One region of the Mesorhizobium sp. ISC25 genome, then DNA from elsewhere that is predicted to be linked to it. Evidence: predicted binding sites of a transcription regulator. Region 1 holds the regulator's gene; each other region holds the start of a gene.
The links. Region 1 encodes LexA, which represses DNA repair genes until DNA is damaged. Its sites were predicted from a motif close to TGTTCNNNNTGTGTTCNG; they were not measured.

Region 1 (3,111 bases):
GCGGCTTTCTTCCGCGATCGAAGACGCGCGCGAATCCATCGCCGACCATATCCGCAGCCGCATCGGCGGCGCCGAGGGCGAGATTGCTGCTGCGCTAATCGTCGGCGTGCGCGCCGGCATTCCCGAGGAGATCAACGAAGCGATGCGGCGCACAGGCATCTACCACATCATCTCCATCTCGGGGCTGCATATGGCGTTGGTCGCCGGCACCATCATGGCGCTGCTACGCGGCGCCTTTGCGCTGTTTCCCGATTTCTCATCGCGACGGCCGGTCAAGAAATATGCCGCGGCCGCCGCGCTTTTTTCGATTGCGGCCTACCTCGTCTTTTCCGGCATTGTGGTAGCGGCCGAACGCAGCTTCATCATGCTGGCGGTGATGCTTATCGCCGTGCTGTTCGACCGGGCCGCGCTCACCATGCGCAACCTGGCGATCTCGGCCATCGCCGTCATTCTGGTGTCGCCGCACGAGGTGGTTGGTCCGAGCTTCCAGATGTCCTTCGCCGCGACGGCGGCCCTTGTCGGCGCCTATGCAGGCTGGTCCGATTACCGCGCCGGCAGGGCCACCACGCCGCCGCCGCGGCGGTCGCCGCTACGCTTTGCCACTCGAAAGGTCCTGCTGGGCATGGGCGGCCTGGCGATGACCTCGATCATTGCAGGGAGCGCCACGGCGCTTTTCGCCATATGGCATTTCCAGCGCGTGGCGCCGCTCAGCCTGTTCGCCAATCTGGCCATCATGCCTATCGTCTCACTGGTCGTCATGCCCTTCGCCGTCCTCAGTGCGCTGGCGATGCCGTTCGGCGCGGATGGGCCTTTCCTCTACGTGATGGGCAAGGGGCTGACGGCGATGATCGCCCTGTCCGGGTGGATCTCCGAGCGCTCGCCGATCGATGCGGTCGGGCTGATTTCGCTGAGATCTGTCCTTTTGGTGACGATCGCCCTCGTCATTGCCAGCATGGCGACGACCTGGTTGCGGCTCGCGGCACTTCCTTTCGCGCTCGCCGGCTTGCTGACGACGACCCAGACGCGCGTACCCGACGTATTGATCTCGGAGGACGCACGGCTGGTCGCGCTGCCGATCGGCAGCGGTGAACTCGCGGTCAACCGGGCACACCCGAATGAGTTCACCATCGACAACTGGAAACGCGCGCTCACATCAGAGGCTATCGTCGCGCCGGAAACACCTGGAAAGAACGATCCGCAATTCGACATTGCCGATCCGGCCGACCTACCGCCGGGCATGCCGTTCATTTGCACGGACGGCCTCTGCCTTGCCAGGCATCCATCCGGCGCGATCATCGCGCAAGCCAAGGACCGCGATACTGCACGGCCAGCCTGCGCCTTTGCCAGCTTGATCGTCATCGACGACGCCACCGCCCATAATCCCTGCTACTACGACCGGCTGGTCCTCGTCGTCACCAAACGGCAACTGGCGCGCGCGGGAAGTGCGGCCATCTATTTCGATCCACAAGCGGCAACACGCCCCGAAATCCGTTTCGCCGTCGAAAAATCATACCGGCCCTGGCACGTGCAGCGGAAATTTTCACGCGCGGCGCGAGGCCTGCCGCCATACCGCAGGGCCGACAAACCCAAAGCCGGCGCCAAGGGCGGAGCTCAGTAGCGGCGGATCAGTCCGACGAGCTTGCCTTGCACTTTGACCCGGTCTGGTCCGAAGATGCGCGTCTCGTAGGCCGGATTGGCGGCTTCCAGGGCGATCGAAGCGCCCTTGCGGCGGAACCGCTTCAGCGTCGCTTCCTCCTCGTCGACCAGTGCCACCACGATCTCACCGGGGCTCGCCGTATCCGCATTGCGGATGATCACCGTGTCGCCGTCGAAAATGCCAGCCTCGATCATCGAATCGCCTTTGACCTCGAGCGCATAATGCTCGCCGCCCATGATCATATCCGGCGGCACCGAAATCGAATGCGTCTGGTGCTGGATGGCATCGATCGGCACACCGGCGGCGATGCGGCCCATCACCGGGATCGAAACGGCGGCGACGACATCGTCGTCATTGCCGGCTGCAGGGACGCGCGACGATGTCGGCTTGCCCTGCCGAGGGGCACCTTGCCCAAGACTGCCCTGGATGACACTCGGCGAGAACTTGCGTGCCGCATTGAGGCCGGGGGCGATCGAGTCAGGCAGGCGCAGCACCTCCAGCGCACGGGCCCGGTTGGGCAAACGGCGAATGAAGCCGCGTTCCTCCAGCGCCGTTATCAGCCGATGGATTCCCGATTTGGAAGCCAGGTCGAGCGCTTCCTTCATCTCGTCGAAGGAGGGCGGAATACCGCTTTCCTTCAACCTTTCGTGGATGAACATAAGCAGTTCGTGTTGTTTGCGTGTCAGCATAGCGACCCCCAACAGAATCAGAAAAACAAACCCAGAACAAACACTATCTGTTCCAGTTGTGTTCCGCAACTGTTTAAAGTTTAATGAATGCGTTAAGGCTCGGGAAACAAACGACGTCCCCTACCGGGGTACCGCATTTTCACCCGCCGCGAGCCTCATCGCCTTGATTCTGCTGTCGTTTGCGCCCTTCTGGCTTCCTAGAATGCGCCACTGGCATCGGCCGTCGGTCGGCAAAAGGCACGGAAGTGAACCCGTATCGACTGTATGGTTTGGTCAATGCACCGTGAACGAAACGAACTCAAAACGCCAACCTCGGGTTAAACTCCTGGTTTCCACCGCCTGGTCAGGCTGCTTCTCGCTGGTGGAGCCTTGCTGCGCGCTACCTGGTAATGGAAGAACAGTCGATGCGTGTCCGGCGTTGCGTTGGATCTTTGGGGGAGCAGGCAAATCATGACAGGAATTCCCGATCTCGCGGCCATAAAGGCGATGGATGGCGCAGATCCGCTGCGCGCGATGCGCGACCGTTTTGTGTTGCCGCAAGGAGTGATCTATCTCGACGGCAATTCGCTAGGAGCTGCTTCACGTGCCGCTTTCGATGAACTGTACAAGGCCGCGACCGAGGAATGGTCGCATGATCTCATCCGCGCATGGAACACGGCCGGCTGGTTCAACATGCCGCTTGAACTTGGCGACCAGCTCGGGCGCCTGATCGGTGCCGCGATCGGCCAGACGGTGGTCTGCGACACGACGTCGGTCAACATCTAC
Region 2 (3,111 bases), 960 kb from region 1:
ATAGAGGATCTCGTTGAGACCGTTCTGGTTCATCGTTGCCTTGACGACATCGGCGACGCCCTGCCCGTAGGCGCTCTTGTCGTGCAGGATGACGACGTTCTTGCCGGCATATTTCTTGGCGATCCATGGACCGATGAAAGCGCCCTGCGCGTCGTCGCGCGTATAGAGACGCATGATCGTCGGCCAGCCGGCTTTCGCCGCCGCGTCGGTCAGCACCGGGTTCGACGAAGCCGGGCTCATCATCAGCGCGCCGGCTTCGGCATAGACCGCGGAGGCCGGGATGCTCGAGCCCGAACAGGCATGGCCATCGACGAACTTGACGCCGTTGGCAACGACGCGGTTGGCGACCGAAACCGCCTGTTTCGGATCACACTGGTCATCCTGGACGTCGAGCTTGATCTGGCGGCCATCGACGCCGCCGGCCGCGTTGATCGCGTCGGCGGCGGCTTGCGCGCCTTGCTTGAATTGATCGCCGATGGTGGCAAGCTGACCGGTCATCGGTCCGACCACTGAAAAGGTGATGTCATCGGCGAAGGCGACCGGCGCGGTCATCATCAAGCCAAATATGGCTGCGCTCAAAATACTGAATTTCTTCATGGTGACATAACTCCTCCACTCTCGCGCGACCATCCCGGCCGCGCCTCTTCCAGAGTGGCCGGAGAATTTCATCCTTCACCGGAGCTGTCTAGACGCATCGTCGGCGCTCGATTGGGCCTGCAACACGCTGTCGCAAAGACAAAGCCGCGCCAGCCTTGTTCCGGCCGGTCGCAGCTTTTCTCATCGAGCTTCCCGAGATATCAGCATCGGGATCCGCTCGCCTTCCCTGTTTTGTACGGTTTATTGCACGGCTCGTCCGCCTGCCGTGTTCTTGTTGGCCCAGCCGTCTTGCGCGGCCTTGATTTTCGGGTCCAGCCGTCTGCGCGGCTTTGATCCGAAGCGTCCCTGTCGTGAGGTCAGTACCCCTGTGAAGTCGATGCCGGCGAATTCAGTGCATCGTCATCCATTCGCGGGCTTCGCGCAGCGCCTTGGCGATCTCGACCTTCGACATGGCGGCCGACAATTCAGAGCGCAGTTCCGCGGCGCGGGCCGAACCCTTGATCGCGGCGATGTTGAACCATTTGTGGGCGGCGACGACATCGGTCTCGCAATCGCGGCCGGTCGCATACATCATGCCCAACTCGAAAAGAATATCGGCCTGGGCAGTTGCCCCCATGGCGCCGAAGCCGGCTTCAAGCATTTCAAAACGTGCCATTTCAAATCCCCTGTTCTGGCTCCCGAGAGCTGTCTCCGTCTGTCCCTCGGTGTTCTTGATTACCTTCGGGGGCGGCCGCTCTTTCGATGCTTTCGAGAATGCCGCGGAGGCTTGAATCCGTCGTTAAATGGCGTGCTTAATTTGAGGAAAACAAAGCTAAAACAAGAGGTAAACGCGAAAATTCGTTAAGGATACAAAGCCAGCAATCGCGCCGGTTTGCACAAAATTTGAAGAAAACTTGCGAGGCACGGATCAAGACTCCGCTAACCACAGAAGACAAAGACGTGTGCGGCCCGTTTCATTTTTTCGCCGGCGCGGCCGTTCGGGAGCGGGCAAAAACCCGCAACCCCTCCGTGGCGGCACCGCTTTTGTTTTTCCGGGAGCTGGACTAGCTTACGTTTGCGTAAGGGGCAGACAGCCGGGACGGAGCCCGATTGGACTTGCCTGAGGGAGGAGAGACATGTTTCGACAAGTGAGCCCGGCCCTCGCGGCCGCAATAATGATGACCGGCGCGGCATGGGCCGATCCGATCGAAGGCAGTTGGAAAACGCAAGCCGGATCGACTGCCGCCATTTCGGGTGGCGGCGGGGCGTTTTCGATTACGCTCAAATCCGGCAAATTTGCCGGCAAGAACATCGGTTCACTGAAGGTGGCCGGCGACAACAAATATGCCGGCACCATAACCGACCCGGAAACCGACAAGACCTATTCGGGCAAGGCTTCGCTTTCCGGCAGTTCACTCAAGATGAGCGGCTGCGTTTTCGGCGGGCTGATCTGCAAGAGCCAGACCTGGCACAAGCTCTGATTGTGCCCTTCCTGCCGTGGTGAGCGGGGCCAGTCGGCCGCGGCGACGACCGTGCCCTGCTCAGCTTACCGCGAGGTCAGTTTGCAGCCTGTCGAAAAACATATGGAGAGTGACGAGAAGAGCTCGGGATCAAACCCCGCCGAGAACCTGCAGCCTATCGAGCGCGGCAGCCAAGCCTTTCAGCGAAATCGACAGAGCGAATTCTTTGCTGTCGGTGGATTGCGCCTTCACCCGCAGAGCGGTACCGGCCCGCAGCGCTGCAATCATCGCGGCATCGAAGCTGAGCGGCACGATACATCCGCCCGGCAGACAGGTCGAAAAGCGCAAAGGCTTGCGTGACTGCCCATCGTCGATCTGAAGCGTGGCGCCGGCATCGAGCAGCAAACCGAAGGGTAAAACCAGATCGCCGGAAAGAGTATCTTTGCCGTTTCGACGCAATTCGATCGCGAGCACGCGCTGGCCATTCTTCTGCGCCTGTTGCTGGGACACAGTGCAAAGCGCCCGGGGCGCGGCACTTTCGCAGGAGAGGCGCCAGTCCTGGTAAGTTTCCTGGAGAGACGACGCGCCTCCCGGCAGGGTCGACGCAGGCTCTTGCGCCGGCGCGGACACAGGCACCGAGACGATCAAAGCCGCCCTTATTGTCGGGCGTATTTTTCGCCACATCACGGCGACCCTCTTCTCTGTCGTTGTCAGAATTTGACGCGGAGATCCGCCTTGGCGCCATTGTCGACGACGCCGCCGTCGAATTGGCCGGAATAGGACAGGCCGAGCGTGGCATTGGCCGACATTTGCAGGTCGAGGCCGGCCTCGACGAGGGCTGCATCCTGCGCGATCGGCACGCCGGCTATGGTAAAGGCATCGCCGCCGGCGAAGGCGAAGGTCGAAACCGGCGTGACATCGCCAAAGGCGTGGCGCCAGCCGACCATGCCGCGCGCCGTCGCGTTCATGCCGCCAAGCGCGACGTCGGTCGATGCGCGCAGCCCGAGCGTGGTGAAGGTCGCATCCGTGGTCGAACTGGCGCTGGTCAACGCCGCGCCACCACCCTTTTCGGTGA
Region 3 (3,111 bases), 400 kb from region 1:
ATCATACTGAATGCGCGTCACAAAGCCTGGCGTCCTGCCGAAATTCTTGAAGTTGATCCCGAGAAGTTTTTTGCCATCGAAAGGGTCTCGCTTAGTCATCCAAAGGAATACATAGGGTCGCTCAGCGGCAATGGCAGCATTGGCAGCAGCGGTGGCCGTGTTGGCAGCTTGAATAGCGGCTTTGGTAGCAAACTGATTAGCTTTGAGAGTACGCCAAATGAAGAAAATGCCGACGCCGCTCGCGATCAACCCAAACAGGTTAATCCGGTACATACTTGTGGTGTCTTCAGCAACGCTCTGTTGGGCTGCGAGATCACACCAATCCGTGTTGGTTTCGCTGGAGTCGTTTGCTTTTTCAGTTTTTTGATTGCTGGATTTGGGATGGACATAGGTGGTCGAAAAGGGGCTATCGCTATATCGTGCGGCACATTTTCTGGCGTAGTAGGAGCTTTGATTTTCAATGGACTTTTGAGAGTCGAGTAGCGACCCAAATAAGAGCAATCCAATTATGGTCGCAATCCAGCCGAACGTTATGAAGTCATATCGATCGTCGCCGCCAGACATGACAGAATCGCCGCCAAAATTCACTGCGGCGATTATCCCCTAGGATGCGGACAGGAGCAACAATGACCGATACACCTAACGCCCCTTCGACCGCCCTCTAAAGGCGATCGCAACCAAGCTCGTCCCTACCGGTCACGCCGATGGTGCGCTGGACTTCCTTCGCGGAAAGCGGGACATGAGCGTGACATCAGTCGCGCAGTGACGTGCGCCTGGCTTCGGAATGGAGTGCCTGCGGTCGGGTAGACCTGCGCACTGCAGAAGCCGCACTCATAGAGCGGCGAGCCTCACGCGATGGCACTTGGCGCATTCGTGACGATCACCGCACTGGGGTTATCATTAGGTGTTCGAGGCAGGCGTGTTCGCTAGCGAATCGCCCTTGAAATTGGCGGAGAGTCGGAAGTGTACCTTTTCTGACGGAGATAACATCCAGAAGCAAAAATTGCGAAACAAAAATAGAACAAATATGGATGTGCGTTATTTTTCAAACCCTTGGCGCTCATTGACAAATGAGAACAAATGAGGTACATTCTTTTAAGGATTGCGGGATTGTCCGGCCTCCATTGACGACCACGGGGTGATGTATCATGGCTCAGAATTCTTTGCGGCTTGTAGAGGACAAAGCGGTGGATAAATCAAAGGCTCTGGATGCGGCGCTGTCGCAAATCGAGCGTGCCTTCGGCAAGGGCTCGATCATGCGGCTCGGCGCGAACGAGCAGGTCGTCGAGATCGAAACGGTGCCGACCGGCTCGCTTGGGCTGGACATCGCGCTTGGCGTCGGCGGCCTGCCGCGCGGCCGCATCGTCGAGATCTACGGGCCGGAAAGCTCGGGCAAGACGACGCTGGCGCTGCACACGGTGGCCGAAGCCCAGAAGAAGGGCGGCATCTGCGCCTTCGTCGATGCCGAGCACGCGCTCGACCCGGTCTATGCCCGCAAGCTCGGCGTCGATCTCGAAAACCTGCTGATCTCGCAGCCCGATACCGGCGAACAGGCGCTGGAGATCTGCGACACGCTGGTGCGCTCCGGCGCCATCGACGTGCTGGTGGTCGATTCGGTGGCGGCCTTGACGCCGCGCGCCGAAATCGAAGGCGAGATGGGAGATTCGCTGCCCGGCCTGCAGGCCCGCCTGATGAGCCAGGCGCTGCGCAAGCTCACCGCCTCGATCTCGCGCTCCAACACCATGGTCATCTTCATCAACCAGATCCGCATGAAGATCGGCGTCATGTTCGGTTCGCCCGAGACGACGACCGGCGGCAATGCGTTGAAATTCTATGCCTCGGTCCGCCTCGACATCCGCCGCATCGGCTCGGTCAAGGATCGCGACGAGGTCGTCGGCAACCAGACCCGCGTCAAGGTCGTCAAGAACAAGCTGGCGCCGCCCTTCAAGGTGGTCGAGTTCGACATCATGTATGGCGAGGGCGTCTCCAAGACCGGCGAGCTGGTCGATCTCGGCGTCAAGGCGGGCGTGGTCGAAAAGTCGGGCGCCTGGTTCTCCTACAATTCGCAGCGTCTTGGCCAGGGCCGCGAAAACGCAAAACTGTTCCTGCGCGACAATCCCGACACGGCGCGCGAGATCGAGCTGGCGCTGCGGCAGAATGCCGGGCTGATCGCTGAGAAATTCCTTGAGAACGGCGGCTCCGAAAGCAGCGACGACGGCTTCGAGGACGATGCTGGGGTGATGTAGGGCAAGCGACGCCTCGCGGAGCCTCAGCCAGGTTTCGATTTGATGTTTTGATTTTGAGTTTGCGTAATCGATGCGTTTCGAACCGCCGGCCCCGTGCCGGCGGTTCGCGTTTGACGGCGGGGCAAACGCATTTCAAAGCGCTGGTGAAAGCCGGGATTTGAGCCCATTTGGTGTTTCTGGACAGGCTGCGGTGCGACCGCTAAAAGGCCATGTCTATTTTCCGCCGGCAGCCGGCGGTTCTCTCGAAAAGGCAGTATTTCATGAGTGGCGTCAACGAGATCCGGTCGGCATTTCTCGACTATTTTCGCAAGGAAGGTCACGAGGTCGTCGCGTCGAGCCCGCTGGTGCCGCGCAATGACCCGACGCTGATGTTCACCAATGCCGGCATGGTGCAGTTCAAGAACGTTTTCACCGGTCTGGAGAAGCGGCCTTATTCGCGCGCCACGACTGCCCAGAAGAGTGTTCGCGCCGGCGGCAAGCACAACGACCTCGACAATGTCGGCTACACTGCGCGCCACCTGACCTTCTTCGAGATGCTCGGCAACTTCTCGTTCGGCGACTATTTCAAGGAGCGCGCCATTGAGCTTGCCTGGAACCTGATCACAAAGGAGTTCGGGCTGAACAAGGACAAGCTGCTGGTCACCGTCTATCACACCGACGACGAGGCGGCCGGCTTCTGGAGGAAGATCGCCGGTCTTTCCGACGATCGCATCATCCGCATCGCGACCTCGGACAATTTCTGGGCAATGGGCGACACCGGGCCTTGCGGGCCGTGTTCGGAGATCTTCATCGATCGTGGCGAGCATATCTGGGGCGGCCCTCCCGGCAGCCCCGAGGAGGATGGCGACCGTTTCCTCGAATTCTG
Region 4 (3,111 bases), 190 kb from region 1:
ATGTGGGCGAGATCGATCTCGATGCCGCGGCGGCGGATCAGCTTGACCGCCCTGTCCAGCACCGTCAGCGTCTTCAGGCCAAGGAAGTCGAATTTCACCAGCCCGGCCTGCTCGACATACTTCATGTTGAACTGCGTGACCGGCATGTCCGAGCGCGGATCGCGGTACATCGGCACCAGCTCCGACAGCGGCCGGTCGCCGATGACGATGCCGGCGGCGTGCGTCGAGGCGTGGCGGTAGAGACCTTCCAGCTTCTGCGCCGTGTCGAGCAGCGTCTGCACGATCGGCTCACGCTCCGCCTCTTCGGCAAAGCGCGGCTCGTTGGCGATGGCGTCGGCGAGCTTGACCGGATTGGCCGGGTTCGACGGCACCATCTTGCTCAGCTTGTCGACCTGGCCGTAAGGCATCTGCAGCACGCGCCCGACGTCGCGCAGCACCGCGCGCGCCTGCAGTGTGCCGAAGGTGATGATCTGGCCGACCTGGTCGCGGCCGTATTTCTGCTGGACGTAGCGGATGACCTCCTCGCGCCGGTCCTGGCAGAAGTCGATGTCGAAGTCGGGCATCGACACGCGGTCGGGATTGAGGAAGCGCTCGAACAGCAGCGAAAAACGCAGCGGGTCGATGTCGGTGATGGTCGTCGAATACGCAACCAGCGAGCCGGCGCCCGAACCGCGGCCCGGCCCGACCGGAATGCCTTGTGCCTTGGCCCATTTGATGAAGTCGGCAACGATCAGGAAATAGCCGGGATATTTCATCTTCTCGATGACGCCGAGCTCGAAATCCAGTCTTTCGCGATATTGGTCGGCCGTGTAGCCGGGTGTGAGCCCATGCGCCGCCAGCCGCGCGTCCAGCCCTTCATGCGCCTGCCGGGCAAGCTCCTGCGCCTCCGCCTTGACCGCAGCATCGGCGTCGGCGACATCGCGGCCGGCAAAGCGCGGCAGGATCGGGTTGCGGGTCTTCGGATAATAGGAGCAGCGCAGCGCGATCTCGACAGTGTTGTCGATTGCTTCCGGCAGGTCGGCGAACAGCCTCGCCATGTCGGCCTGGCTTCTCAGGAAGTGGTCGGGCGAAAGGCGGCGGCGATTGTCGGCCGCAACCACGGAACCTTCGGCAATGGCGATTAGGGCGTCATGCGCCTCATAGTCTTCACGAGAAAAGAAAAACGCCTCGTTGGTGGCAACCAGCGGCAGATCGTGGCGGTAGGCGAGATCGACCGACGACTGCTCGATCGTGCGGTCGTAGCCGGACACCCGGTCAAGCTCGACATAGAGCCGGTCGCCGAACAGGCTCTTGAGCGCCAGCAGCCGGGTCTCGGCGAGTTCGCGGCGATCCTCTTTCAAGGCAGCGCCGATCGGACCGCGCGGCCCGCCGGTAAGGCAGATCAGACCGTCGGAGTGACCCTGCAGCATCTCGGTCGTCAGATGCACCGCTTCGCCGGGCGGTGTCTCGAGGTAGACGCGGCTGACCAGCCTGACCAGATTGCCGTAGCCGGCCTCGGTGGCGGCGATCAGGACGACCGGCCGCATCTCCGGCCCTTGCCGCCTGCGGTCGCGCTGGCTGTCGCTCGCCTCGCCGGAAAAGGCGAGGTCGATCTGGCAGCCGATGATCGGCTGGATACCGTCCTTTACCGCCTTCTGGGCGAATTCCAGCGCGCCGAACAGATTGTTGGTGTCGGTGACGGCGATTGCCGGGCACTCGTCCTGCACCGCATGGCCAACGATCTTGCCAAGCTGCAACGCACCTTCGAGCAGCGAATAGGCCGAATGCACGCGCAGATGAATGAACCGACGCGCCGCCGCCTCCGCCCGCGACGCCTTTGCATAGGCCTCGCGCAGCAAGGGATCGCGTGGAAGTCTCTCATCCGCCATGGTTTTTTCGCGCCGCCTCACAAGGACTCAGTCGATGAAGATGTATTGTCCGGCACCGGGTAACACGAGTCCAGCGGTAGCGATTGGAGCTTTCGAAGTTTAGAGCAACCGCCGAAGCTGCCGATCTCCCCCCTCGTGGGGGAGATGTCCGGCAGGGCAGAGGGGGGCGCGGTCCCGCCAACCTCGGGCCTTGGAAACACAAAACCCGCCTCAAAGGCGGGTCGTTGGAGCCAATTAGCACCGTACGCAAATTAGTAGCATACCTGCCGGCACAAAGCAAGAACAAAATACGTTGCGACGACGAAAAAATAGGAGTTGCCCGCATCCCGAGCTCGTGCCCAATTGCAAGGTCGCGTTCCTTCGCGCCCCCCTCTGTCCTGCCGGACATCTCCCCCTCTAGTGGGGAGATTGGCTGTCATCTCGGCTTTCGCCAATCTCGTAGGGTGCAGAAGGGGCACTGTCCCCGAAGCTGCCGATCTCCCCCTGGAGGGGGAGATGTCCGGCAGGACAGAGGGGGGCACTGTCCCGCCAACCTTGGAAGAGTATCAAGGCGGTTTTAGCCTCACGCGAATTCCATGATCACCGCATCGACCGCAAGGCTGTCGCCGGGCTTGGCGTTGAGCTTCGACACGATGAGGTCGCGCTCGGCGCGCAGCACGTTTTCCATCTTCATCGCCTCGACCACGGCAAGCGTCTCGCCGGCCTTGACCTCTTGCCCTTCGGCAACGGCGATCGATACGACGAGGCCGGGCATCGGGCAGAGCAGCATCTTTGAGGTATCCGGCGCCACTTTTTCCGGCATCAGCCTTTCGAGCTCGGCAGTGCGCGGCAGCATGGCGCGCGCCGTCACCGACATGCCTTTCCAGGCGATGCGGAACCCGTTCAGCGCCGGCCTGACCTGCGCTGCGACCTTGCGGCCGCCGACGGTGCCGCGCCAGATGAGATCGCCCGGCCGCCAGTCGGATGCCACGGTCAGTGCCTTGCCGCCGTCGATTGTGAGGTCGAGCTCCATCGGAATGGAAATCATGCCTTCGACGATGGCAACCGAAAGATAATCCCGGCCGATCTTCAGCACCCAATCGCGTTTCAAGACGCCCGAATGCGGCGCCAGCCGCCCGCCCAGCCGGTCGAGCCGGTCGCGGCGCAGCAGTTCCACCGCGGTGGCAATCGCGGCCAGCACCCCTTTCTCCTCGGCGTCTGGCACGATCGGCGCGAAGCCGTCGGCATACTCCTCGGCGATGAA

Region 2: RQ479_RS10695 (sel1 repeat family protein) is a predicted target of LexA. The motif match lies at 1,399-1,416, and genes of this name have one in related genera.
Region 3: recA (recombinase RecA) is a predicted target of LexA. The motif match lies at 1,007-1,024, and genes of this name have one in related genera.
Region 4: dnaE (DNA polymerase III subunit alpha) is a predicted target of LexA. The motif match lies at 2,136-2,153, and genes of this name have one in related genera.

The regions. Positions count from the first base shown of each region.
Region 1 covers NZ_CP135441.1:1,140,603-1,143,713, forward strand. The annotation lists gene RQ479_RS05600 (ComEC/Rec2 family competence protein) at 1-1,618, shown strand, start outside; gene lexA (transcriptional repressor LexA) at 1,612-2,346, opposite strand; gene kynU (kynureninase) at 2,797-3,111, shown strand, end outside.
Region 2 covers NZ_CP135441.1:2,099,262-2,102,372, forward strand. The annotation lists gene RQ479_RS10690 (branched-chain amino acid ABC transporter substrate-binding protein) at 1-597, opposite strand, end outside; gene RQ479_RS10695 (sel1 repeat family protein) at 986-1,252, opposite strand; gene RQ479_RS10700 (DUF2147 domain-containing protein) at 1,713-2,057, shown strand; gene RQ479_RS10705 (invasion associated locus B family protein) at 2,187-2,546, opposite strand; gene RQ479_RS10710 (autotransporter domain-containing protein) at 2,747-3,111, opposite strand, start outside.
Region 3 covers NZ_CP135441.1:1,543,152-1,546,262, reverse strand. The annotation lists gene RQ479_RS07805 (hypothetical protein) at 1-564, opposite strand, end outside; gene recA (recombinase RecA) at 1,149-2,246, shown strand; gene alaS (alanine--tRNA ligase) at 2,507-3,111, shown strand, end outside.
Region 4 covers NZ_CP135441.1:954,792-957,902, reverse strand. The annotation lists gene dnaE (DNA polymerase III subunit alpha) at 1-1,868, opposite strand, end outside; gene RQ479_RS04715 (acetyl-CoA carboxylase biotin carboxylase subunit) at 2,431-3,111, opposite strand, start outside.